DNA from 2 places in the Bradyrhizobium sp. ISRA442 genome. Region 2 is predicted to be linked to the other one. Evidence: riboswitches for the same ligand, from Rfam matches in the RefSeq annotation. Region 2 holds a riboswitch; the other holds the start of a gene.

Region 1 (4,415 bases), on a different contig from region 2:
AGATCGATCGCGCACATCTCGTCGGTCTGTCGATGGGGGCGTATTCGTCATTGCAGATCGGCCTCAACGCGCCAGAGCGCGCATTGTCGATGACGCTCGCCGGCGTCGGCTCCGGCTCGGAGCTCGAGAACCTTGAGGCATGGCGGAAGCAGTGCCGCGACAACGCCGAACAGTTCGAGACGCTCGGCTCCATTGAGGTCGCCAAGGTCACGCGCGAGGCGCCGAGCCGGATTCCCTTCCTGGTGAAGGACCCGCGCGGCCATGCCGATTTCTACGCGGCGCTGGCACGGCATGACGCCAAGGGATCGGCCAACACGATGCGCGGATTCCAGGGCGGCCGTCCCTCGATCTACACGATGACGGATGCGATCAAGGCTGTGGCGACGCCCACGCTGATCATCTGTGGCGATGAGGACGATCCGTGTGTCGGGCCGAGCCTGTTCCTGAAGCAGCATTTGCCGGCGGCCGGGCTCGCGATGTTTCCGAAGTCGGGCCACGTGCTCAATCTGGAGGAGCCCGCGCTGTTCAACGCGACGGTGGAGCGGTTCGTCACGCTGGTGGAAGCCGGGCGATGGCCGGTGCGCGATCCGAGGTCGATGCCGGCGAATTAGTCCGACCGCATCACCAGGCACTCCGTCATTGCGAGCGCAGCGAAGCAATGACGAAGTGTAGCATCAGCTCCTCATCCTGAGGAGCGGAACGCGCGTCTCGAAGGATGGAAGGCCCGGCTGGTAGCCTCGCCCTTCGAGACGCCGCTACGCGGCTCCTCAGGGTGAGGGTCTACCAGATAGCTTCGCTCGCGCGGACGAAGATACTATTTCCTCCCGCCGCGGCTCAGCAGGAACACGCCCTGCTCGCCGAACAGATTCCACACCCACCAGGGCAGCCGCACCCGCAAGGGATGGCCATAGAGGTCGAGCGCCTCGGCGCGCTCCATCTTGACGTGGATCTCGTCGCAGAGCTGGACGAAATCCTTGATGGTGCAGAAGTGGATGTTGGCGGTGTCATACCAGGTCGCCGGGAGGTTCTCCGTGCGCGGCATGTGGCCGCCGATCAGGAGCTGCAAGCGCATCTTCCAGTAACCGAAGTTCGGGAACGACACGATCGCGCGGTGGCCAATGCGCAGCAGATTCTCCAGCACCACCCGCGGCTGCCGCGTCGCCTGCAGCGTCTGCGACAGGATCACGTAGTCGAAGGCGTCGTCGGGATAGTTGACGAGATCGGCGTCGGCGTCGCCCTGCACCACCGCAAGCCCCTTGGCGACGCAGCGGTTGACGCCCTCGCGCGACAGCTCGATGCCGCGCCCGTCGATGCCGCGGGTCTCCAGAAGCTGAAGCAGGTCGCCGTCGCCGCAGCCGACATCGAGCACCTTCGAGCCCGGCTTGACCATCTCGGCGACCAAGAGATGGTCGGCGCGGTAATGGCCGGGGTACTCGGCGGCAAGGCCGTTGAGCGGCAGTAGTTCCTGTACAGACATCGCTAGCTGCCCTTGCTGGTGAGTCCGCGCGCCTTGCCTGCCGATTGCAGGAAGGCGCGAGAGATATCGAAGAATTCGGGGACGTCGAGCAGGAAGGCGTCATGGCCGCGATCGGTCTCGATCTCGGCGAACGATACCCGCGCGCTCGACGCGTTCAGCGCATGCACCAGCGCGCGCGATTCCGAGGTCGGGAACAGCCAGTCCGAGGTGAATGACACCACGCAGAACCGTGTCTTGATGCCGGTGAACGCTTTCGCCAGCACGCCGTCGTGGTCGGCGGCGATGTCGAAATAATCCATCGCACGCGTCAAGTAGAGATAGCTGTTGGCGTCGAAGCGCTCGACGAAGGAGGAGCCCTGATAACGCAGGTAACTCTCGACCTGGAAGTCGGCATCGAACGAGAAGGTCGGCAGTTCGCGATCCTGCATGCGCCGGCCGAACTTGCGGTGCAGCGCGGCGTCCGAGAGATAGGTGATATGGGCTGCCATCCGCGCCACCGCGAGACCGCGGTGCGGATGGAGGCCGCGATCGGTGTAGCGGCCATTGTGCCAGTCGGGATCGGCCATCACGGCCTGCCGGCCGAGTTCGTGGAAGGCGATGTTCTGCGCCGAATGCCGTGTCGAGCAGGCAATCGCGAGCGCCGAGAACACGCGGCCCGGATAGGCCGCGGTCCATTGCAGCACCTGCATGCCGCCCATCGAGCCACCAACCACCGCAAACAGCGTGGCGATGCCGAGCCGGTCGATCAGCATGGCCTGTGCGCGCACCATGTCGGGGATGGTGATGACCGGGAAATCCAGCCCCCACACCTTGCCGGTCGCGGGATTGATTGAGGCAGGCCCGGTCGAGCCCATGCAGCCGCCAATCACATTGGAGCAGATGATGAAATATCGGCTCGGATCAAGCGGGCGGCCGGGGCCTACCAAGGTGTCCCACCAGCCCGGCTTGCCGGTGACCGGATGCACGTTGGCGACATGCTGGTCGCCGGTCAGCGCATGGCAGATCAGAACGGCATTGGTGCGTTCGGCGTTGAGCTCGCCATAGGTCTGGTAGGCGATCTGGAACGGCGAGAGATCGATGCCGCAATCGAGCGGCAGCGGCTGATCCGCGCCAAAATGCGCGACCTCCGAGCTCGGATGATCCACCTCATGCGACCGGTCGTCGGCACTGATCGCCGGACTGGGAATCGACTTGACGCCAACCATCTCTGACCATCGACCTCGTTTGCGATCAGCCCTCGCGAGCCGCCGCTGAAATCAGGCCATGAAAAACCCGGCCTGAACGATAGGTTCGGCCGGGATCGGATGCGTCCCCGGCCTGTTTAGCGAGTTTTTTAACGTGGCTGCAAGCCGGCCGGCTCAAATGACCACGGAACAGGCAAAAACTACTGGCTTGGGCGGTTTTCGTCAAGCCGCGGTCCGGATTAACCAAATTCGTCCCCGTTACGTCTGCCAAAAAGGCCGTCATTTCTCTTTGCTTTCGCCGCCCATCCTGCCTAATCAGGACCTTGACCCGCAGCGGATCCGGCCTGCCGATCCGCCTTGGACCGCCTCTCAACAGCACCTGACAGATATGTCCCAACGTCCGCCCGCGCCACCATCGTTGCAGGAATTGCGCAAGGAGATCGATGCGATCGACGAGGGCATGCATCGCCTCCTGATGCAGCGTGGCGACATCATCGACCGCCTGATCCAGGTGAAGCAGACCCAGGAGGTGGGCTCCGCCTTCCGGCCCGCACGCGAGGCCGACATGATGCGCCACCTCGTCCAGCGCCATCGCGGCATCCTGCCGCTCGACACGGTCGAGAGCATCTGGCGCGTCATCATCTCGACGTTCACCTACGTCCAGGCGCCGTTCGCGGTGCATGCCGACGTGTCGGTGAGCGAGCCCGCGATGCGCGATTCCGCGCGATTTCACTTCGGCTTTACTGTTCCTTACGTCGCGCATTTCAGCGCGCAGGCGGCGGTCGAGGCCGTGGCGAAATCCAAGGGCGATCTGGCGCTGGTCTCGGCGACCTCCAGCCGCACGCCTTGGTGGCTCTCGCTGGAGGAAGTTGGCGCGCCAAAAATCATCGCGCGGCTGCCCTTCGTCGAGCGCGCTGACCATCCGGCGGCGCTGCCGGTGTTCGTGGTCTCGCGCGTCGCCGACAGCGCCATGGTGACGGAGGTCGAGACGTTCAGCGTGCGCGTGTCCGGGTGGAATGCCGAGATCGCACGCGCCCTGTCGCCGCTCGCCGAGATCGTGGCGGTGCCCGATACCGCGTTCGACGGCGCGGCGCTCCTGATCTCGATCACTGCGGCGACGAGCCTCGACAGGATCAAGGCAGCCCTGATCGACGCGGGGGCCTCGGTCCGCTCCACGGCCCTCGTCGGCAGCCACGCAACGCGCTATACGGTGGCCCCGACCGGGACGAAATCGTAAATCGCGAGCCGCCCCGCCAATCCGGAGTCCAAGATGTCCCGCCCCGTGCCGAATCCCGGCATTCTCGATATTGCGCCCTACACGCCCGGCAAGAGCCCGGTGCCGGAGCCGGGCCGCAAGGTGTTCAAGCTGTCGGCCAACGAGACGCCGTTCGGGCCCTCGCCCAAGGCGATCGAGGCCTTCACGCACGTGGCGACGCATCTCGAGGACTATCCGGAAGGCACCTCGCGCGTGCTGCGCGAGGCGATCGGCCGTTCCTTCGGTCTCGACCCAAACCGCATCATCTGCGGGGCCGGCTCGGACGAGATCCTCAATCTGCTCGCCCACACCTATCTGAGCCATGGCGATGAAGCGATCTCGACAACCCATGGCTTCCTTGTCTACCCGATCGCGACCATGGCGAACGGGGCCAGGAACATCGTGGCGCCCGAGAAGAACCTCACTGCCGACGTCGACGCCATCCTCAACGCGGTGACGCCGCGCACCAAGCTGGTCTGGCTCGCCAATCCCAACAACC
Region 2 (4,415 bases):
CGCGAACAAGCTGGTCGAGGGCAAGCCCGTCGTCATCGTTGCGTTCGGATCGTCGTCGACCGCAGGCTTCGGCGCGAGCTCGCCGGAGTTCAACTACCCGAACCGCCTCGCAGCCCAGCTTCGCCGGCACTATCCAACCGCCGACATCAGCGTCATCAACGCCGGCGTCGGCGGCGAGGACGCGCCCGAGATGATGAAGCGCCTTCAGACGGAGGTGATCGACCGGCATCCGGATCTCGTGATCTGGCAGGTCGGCACCAACGCCGTGCTGCGCAATCTCGATCCCGGCGAGACGGCGAAGCTCGTCGAGGACGGCATCGGCCGCATCCAGGCCGCCGGCGGCGCCGACATCGTGCTGGTCGACCCGCAATATTCGCCACAGGTCAATCGGCGCGCCGAGAGCGCCGGCAAGATGGTGAAGCTACTCGGTAAGGTCGCCGAGCTCCGTCACGTCGGCATCTTTCCGCGCTTCGAGGTGATGCGCGAGTGGCACGAGAAGCAGGCGATCCCGGTGGAGAGCTTCGTCATCGCCGACGGCCTGCACATGAACGACTGGGGCTATGCCTGCTTCGCCCAGCTCCTCGGCGACGACATCATCCAGTCCGTCGGTCAGATCAAGCTCGGCGTGAATGTGCCGGCGGACGTGCGGACGTATCGGCCGATGTAGGCAGAAGCGAGTAGGGAATCGCGAATAGCGAATAGGGATTCACCACTCGCCATTCGTACCTCACGCCTGCTCCAGCGCTGCAGTTGTAGGGTGGGCAAAGGCGCGCTCTTGGCGCGCCGTGCCCACCATCTATCGACAGTGTGATCGTGAATGGTGGGCACGCTGCGCTTTGCCCACCCTACGATTTGCGACTTCTCTGCGATCTCACGCCTTTTCCAGCGCCGCGGTGAGATCCTCGATCAGATCGTCCGCATGCTCCAGCCCCGTGGAGAAGCGGATGAAGCCCTCGCTGATGCCGAGCGCGGCGCGGTCTTCCGGCTTCAGGCGCTGATGCGTCGTGGTCGCCGGATGCGTGACGAGACTCTTGGCGTCGCCGAGATTGTTGGAGATCTTCGCGAGCTTGAGCGCGTTCAGCACGCGGAAAGCAGCCGCCTTGCCGCCCTTCACCTCGAAGCCGACCAGTGTCGAGCCGCCGCGCATCTGCTTCTTCACCAACGCCGCCTGCGGATGGTCGGCGCGGCCGGGGTAGACCAATCGCGAAATCTTCGGATGGCTCGCCAGCACTTCGGCGACACGGGCGGCCGTATCGGTCTGCGCGCGCACGCGCACGCCGAGCGTCTCCAGGCCTTTCAGCAGAACCCAGGCATTGAAGGGCGAGATCGACGGCCCGGTCTGGCGCATGAAATTGTGGATGTGTTCGGCGATGAAAGCTTCCGAGGAGAGGATGATGCCGCCCAGGCAGCGGCCCTGGCCGTCGATATGCTTGGTCGCGGAATAGACCACGACGTCGGCGCCTAGCGCGAGCGGGCTCTGCCAGATCGGGGTTGCGAACACATTGTCGACGACGAGCCGTGCGCCGCCCTTGTGCGCGATCTCGGCGATGGCGGGAATGTCGAGCACGTCGAGCGTCGGATTGGTCGGGCTTTCCAGGAAGAACGTCTTGGTGTTCGGCTTCAGCGCACGCTGCCACTGGTCGAGGTCGAGGCCGTCCACTAGCGTCGTCTCGATGCCGTAGCGCGGCAACAGGTCCTGCACGACATAGAGGCACGAGCCGAACAGCGCCCGCGAGGCCACCACGTGATCGCCGGCCTTCAGTGGCGCCAGGATCGCGGTGGTTACCGCGGCCATGCCGGTCGCCGCCGAGCGGGCGGCTTCGGCGCCCTCCAGCTCGATCATGCGGCGCTCGAACATGGCGATGGTCGGGTTGGAATAGCGCGAGTAGATGAAGCCGGGATCCTCGCCCTTGAACCGCGCCTCGCACTCCTCGGCGCTGCCGTAGACGTAGCCCTGGGTCAGGAACAGCGACTCCGACGTCTCGCCATATTGCGAGCGCAGAGTGCCGGAATGGACCAGGCGGGTTTCGGGACGATAGTTGGCAGGCGACTTCGACATAGGTACCTCCGACGTGACCACATGAGCGAAAATGGTCACAAAAAAACCGGCCTGGATATCTCCACTGGCCGGGATCACAGAGGTCCCCGGCCTGTTTAGCGACTTATTTAACGTGGCTGCAAGCCGGCCGGCTCAAATCACCACGGGATAAGTCATGCTCTTATTCTGCCGCGCCCTTCCCGTCAAGGCGTCCATCGGATAGCGGTAAAAGGTTCGTTTTTCCGCGTATCGGATGCGTTTTGACCCGAGTTGAGGACCACCGTTTGACGTTCACGGTTGCCGCCGATGCCAATGGTATCCTGCCCGACCGCATGATCGCGGCGATGGCGGATGACGGGCTCATCCTGCCCGCCTACGACTTCGTCGAAAGCCAGATCCAGCCCGCAAGCCTCGACCTGCGCCTTGGCGACATCGCCTACCGCGTGCGCGCGAGCTTTCTGCCGGGCCCCGGGGCCACCGTCGCCGAACGCATCGACGAATTGAAGCTGCACGAGTTCAGTCTCGCCGACGGCGCGGTGCTGGAGACCAACTGCGTCTACATCGTGCCGCTGCTGGAAAGCCTCGCGCTGCCGCCGGAGATCGTCGCCGCGGCGAACCCGAAGAGCTCCACCGGCCGGCTCGACGTCTTCACCCGCGTGATCGCCGACGGCACCCGCCGCTTCGACATGATCGGCGCCGGCTATCACGGTCCGCTCTATGCCGAGATCAGCCCGAAGACCTTTCCGGTGCTGGTGCGTGAGGGCTCGCGGCTGTCGCAGGTGCGCTTCCGCACCGGCGATGCCATCCTCAATGCCGATGAGCTCGATGCGTTGCATGCGGCCGAGCGTCTCGTCGACATCGATGAGGCCGATCTCTCCGGCGGTGTCGCCGTTTCGGTCGATCTCTCCGGCGAGAAGGGCGGCGGTTTCGTCGGCTACCGCGCCAAGCGCCACACCGGCGTGGTCGATGTCGACCGCCGCTCCGGCTACGCGGTTGAGGATTTCTGGGAGCCGATCTCGGCGCGTCCCGACGGCAACCTCATCCTCGATCCCGGCGAGTTCTACATCCTCGCCTCCAAGGAAGCCGTGCAGGTGCCGCCCGACTACGCCGCGGAGATGGTGCCATTCGATCCGCTCGTCGGCGAATTCCGCGTGCACTATGCCGGCTTCTTCGATCCCGGTTTCGGCTATGCCGGCGCCGGCGGGCAGGGCGCCCGCGCGGTGCTGGAGGTGCGCTCGCGCGAAGTGCCCTTCATCCTCGAGCACGGCCAGATCGTCGGCCGCCTCGTCTACGAGAAGATGCTGGCGCGGCCCGACGCGATGTACGGCCAGCGCATCGGCTCCAACTACCAGGCGCAGGGCCTCAAGCTATCGAAGCATTTTCGAGTGTAGCAACATCCTGCAGCAGCCCGGATGCAGCGAAGCGACATCCGGGATCTGGTGATCCCGCAGCTCGCTTCGCGCTGATGCGGGCGACTGTTTCGCATATTTCTCCGCTGTCATTCCCCGCGAAAGCGGGGAATCCAGTACGCCGCAGCTTCTCCGTATTCGTCACGGCCTCTGGAATACTGGATCGCCCGATCAAGTCGGGCGATGACACCGAATGTGCGTCAGGTCGCGAAGCGACATTCGGAACTCTCCCCACCAAATATCCCGGATTGCGCTGCGCTTCATCCGGGCTACATTTCGTGCGAGGTACCGAAATGACAGATCAACCCCAACTCGACGCAAGAATCCTCGACGACGTCGCGGATGCGCTGATCTATTCGGATCGCTCGGGCACGATCGTGCGCTGGAATCGGGCATCGAGCGCTCTGTTCGGCTTCTCCGCGGAAGAAGCGCTCGGCCAAAATCTCGATCTGATCATTCCCGAACATTTGCGCGCCGCGCATTGGAAGGGATTTGAGGCTGCGATTGCGAGCGGCGCGATGAAGCTTGCAGGGCGGCCGACGCTGACCCGCGCGTTGCATAAGAGCGGACGCAGGCTCTACATTGAGATGACGTTCGCGCTGGTGCGGGACGCCGGCGGCGCCGTGCAGGGGTCGGTGGCGATGGCGCGCGACGTGACCGAGCGGGTCGAGCGCGAGCGCGCCGCCAAGGCGGCAACGTCGCAAAATTCGTGATGCGGAATTGACGGGCAGCCGTGCAGGGCGCCCTGCATGCGCATCATGTTGCCTGCCACGAGGGGCAGTGACACACTCGATCAAAACAACGATCGGGAGTGAACATGGCCGCAGCTTTAGACTCCGCGCAGGAAGCCCAGTGGAAACGCTGGCGCGCCATCGCCGACCTCTACCACGCCTATTTCACTGGCCTCATCCTCACTGTGGTGACGCGGCGGGGCACGGCGGATGCTGCCGAATTCGTCTTCCGCGTGT

The links. Region 2 has a riboswitch for S-adenosylmethionine ahead of MTR72_RS36305 (O-succinylhomoserine sulfhydrylase). Riboswitches for the same ligand answer to the same signal wherever they lie in the genome.
Region 1: it holds a riboswitch for S-adenosylmethionine, as region 2 does, so the genes downstream of both, metX (homoserine O-acetyltransferase MetX) here and MTR72_RS36305 (O-succinylhomoserine sulfhydrylase) in region 2, are expected to answer to the same signal.

The regions. Positions count from the first base shown of each region.
Region 1 is NZ_JALGCN010000003.1:243,211-247,625, reverse strand. Features, by position in the region: gene MTR72_RS07460 (alpha/beta fold hydrolase) at 1-611, shown strand, start outside; gene metW (methionine biosynthesis protein MetW) at 815-1,477, opposite strand; gene metX (homoserine O-acetyltransferase MetX) at 1,480-2,682, opposite strand; SAM riboswitch at 2,778-2,857, opposite strand; gene MTR72_RS07445 (chorismate mutase) at 3,050-3,898, shown strand; gene hisC (histidinol-phosphate transaminase) at 3,932-4,415, shown strand, end outside.
Region 2 is NZ_JALGCN010000030.1:35,061-39,475, reverse strand. Features, by position in the region: gene MTR72_RS36310 (SGNH/GDSL hydrolase family protein) at 1-667, shown strand, start outside; gene MTR72_RS36305 (O-succinylhomoserine sulfhydrylase) at 872-2,059, opposite strand; SAM riboswitch at 2,134-2,213, opposite strand; gene MTR72_RS36300 (2'-deoxycytidine 5'-triphosphate deaminase) at 2,323-3,429, shown strand; gene MTR72_RS36295 (PAS domain S-box protein) at 3,741-4,160, shown strand; gene MTR72_RS36290 (hypothetical protein) at 4,265-4,415, shown strand, end outside.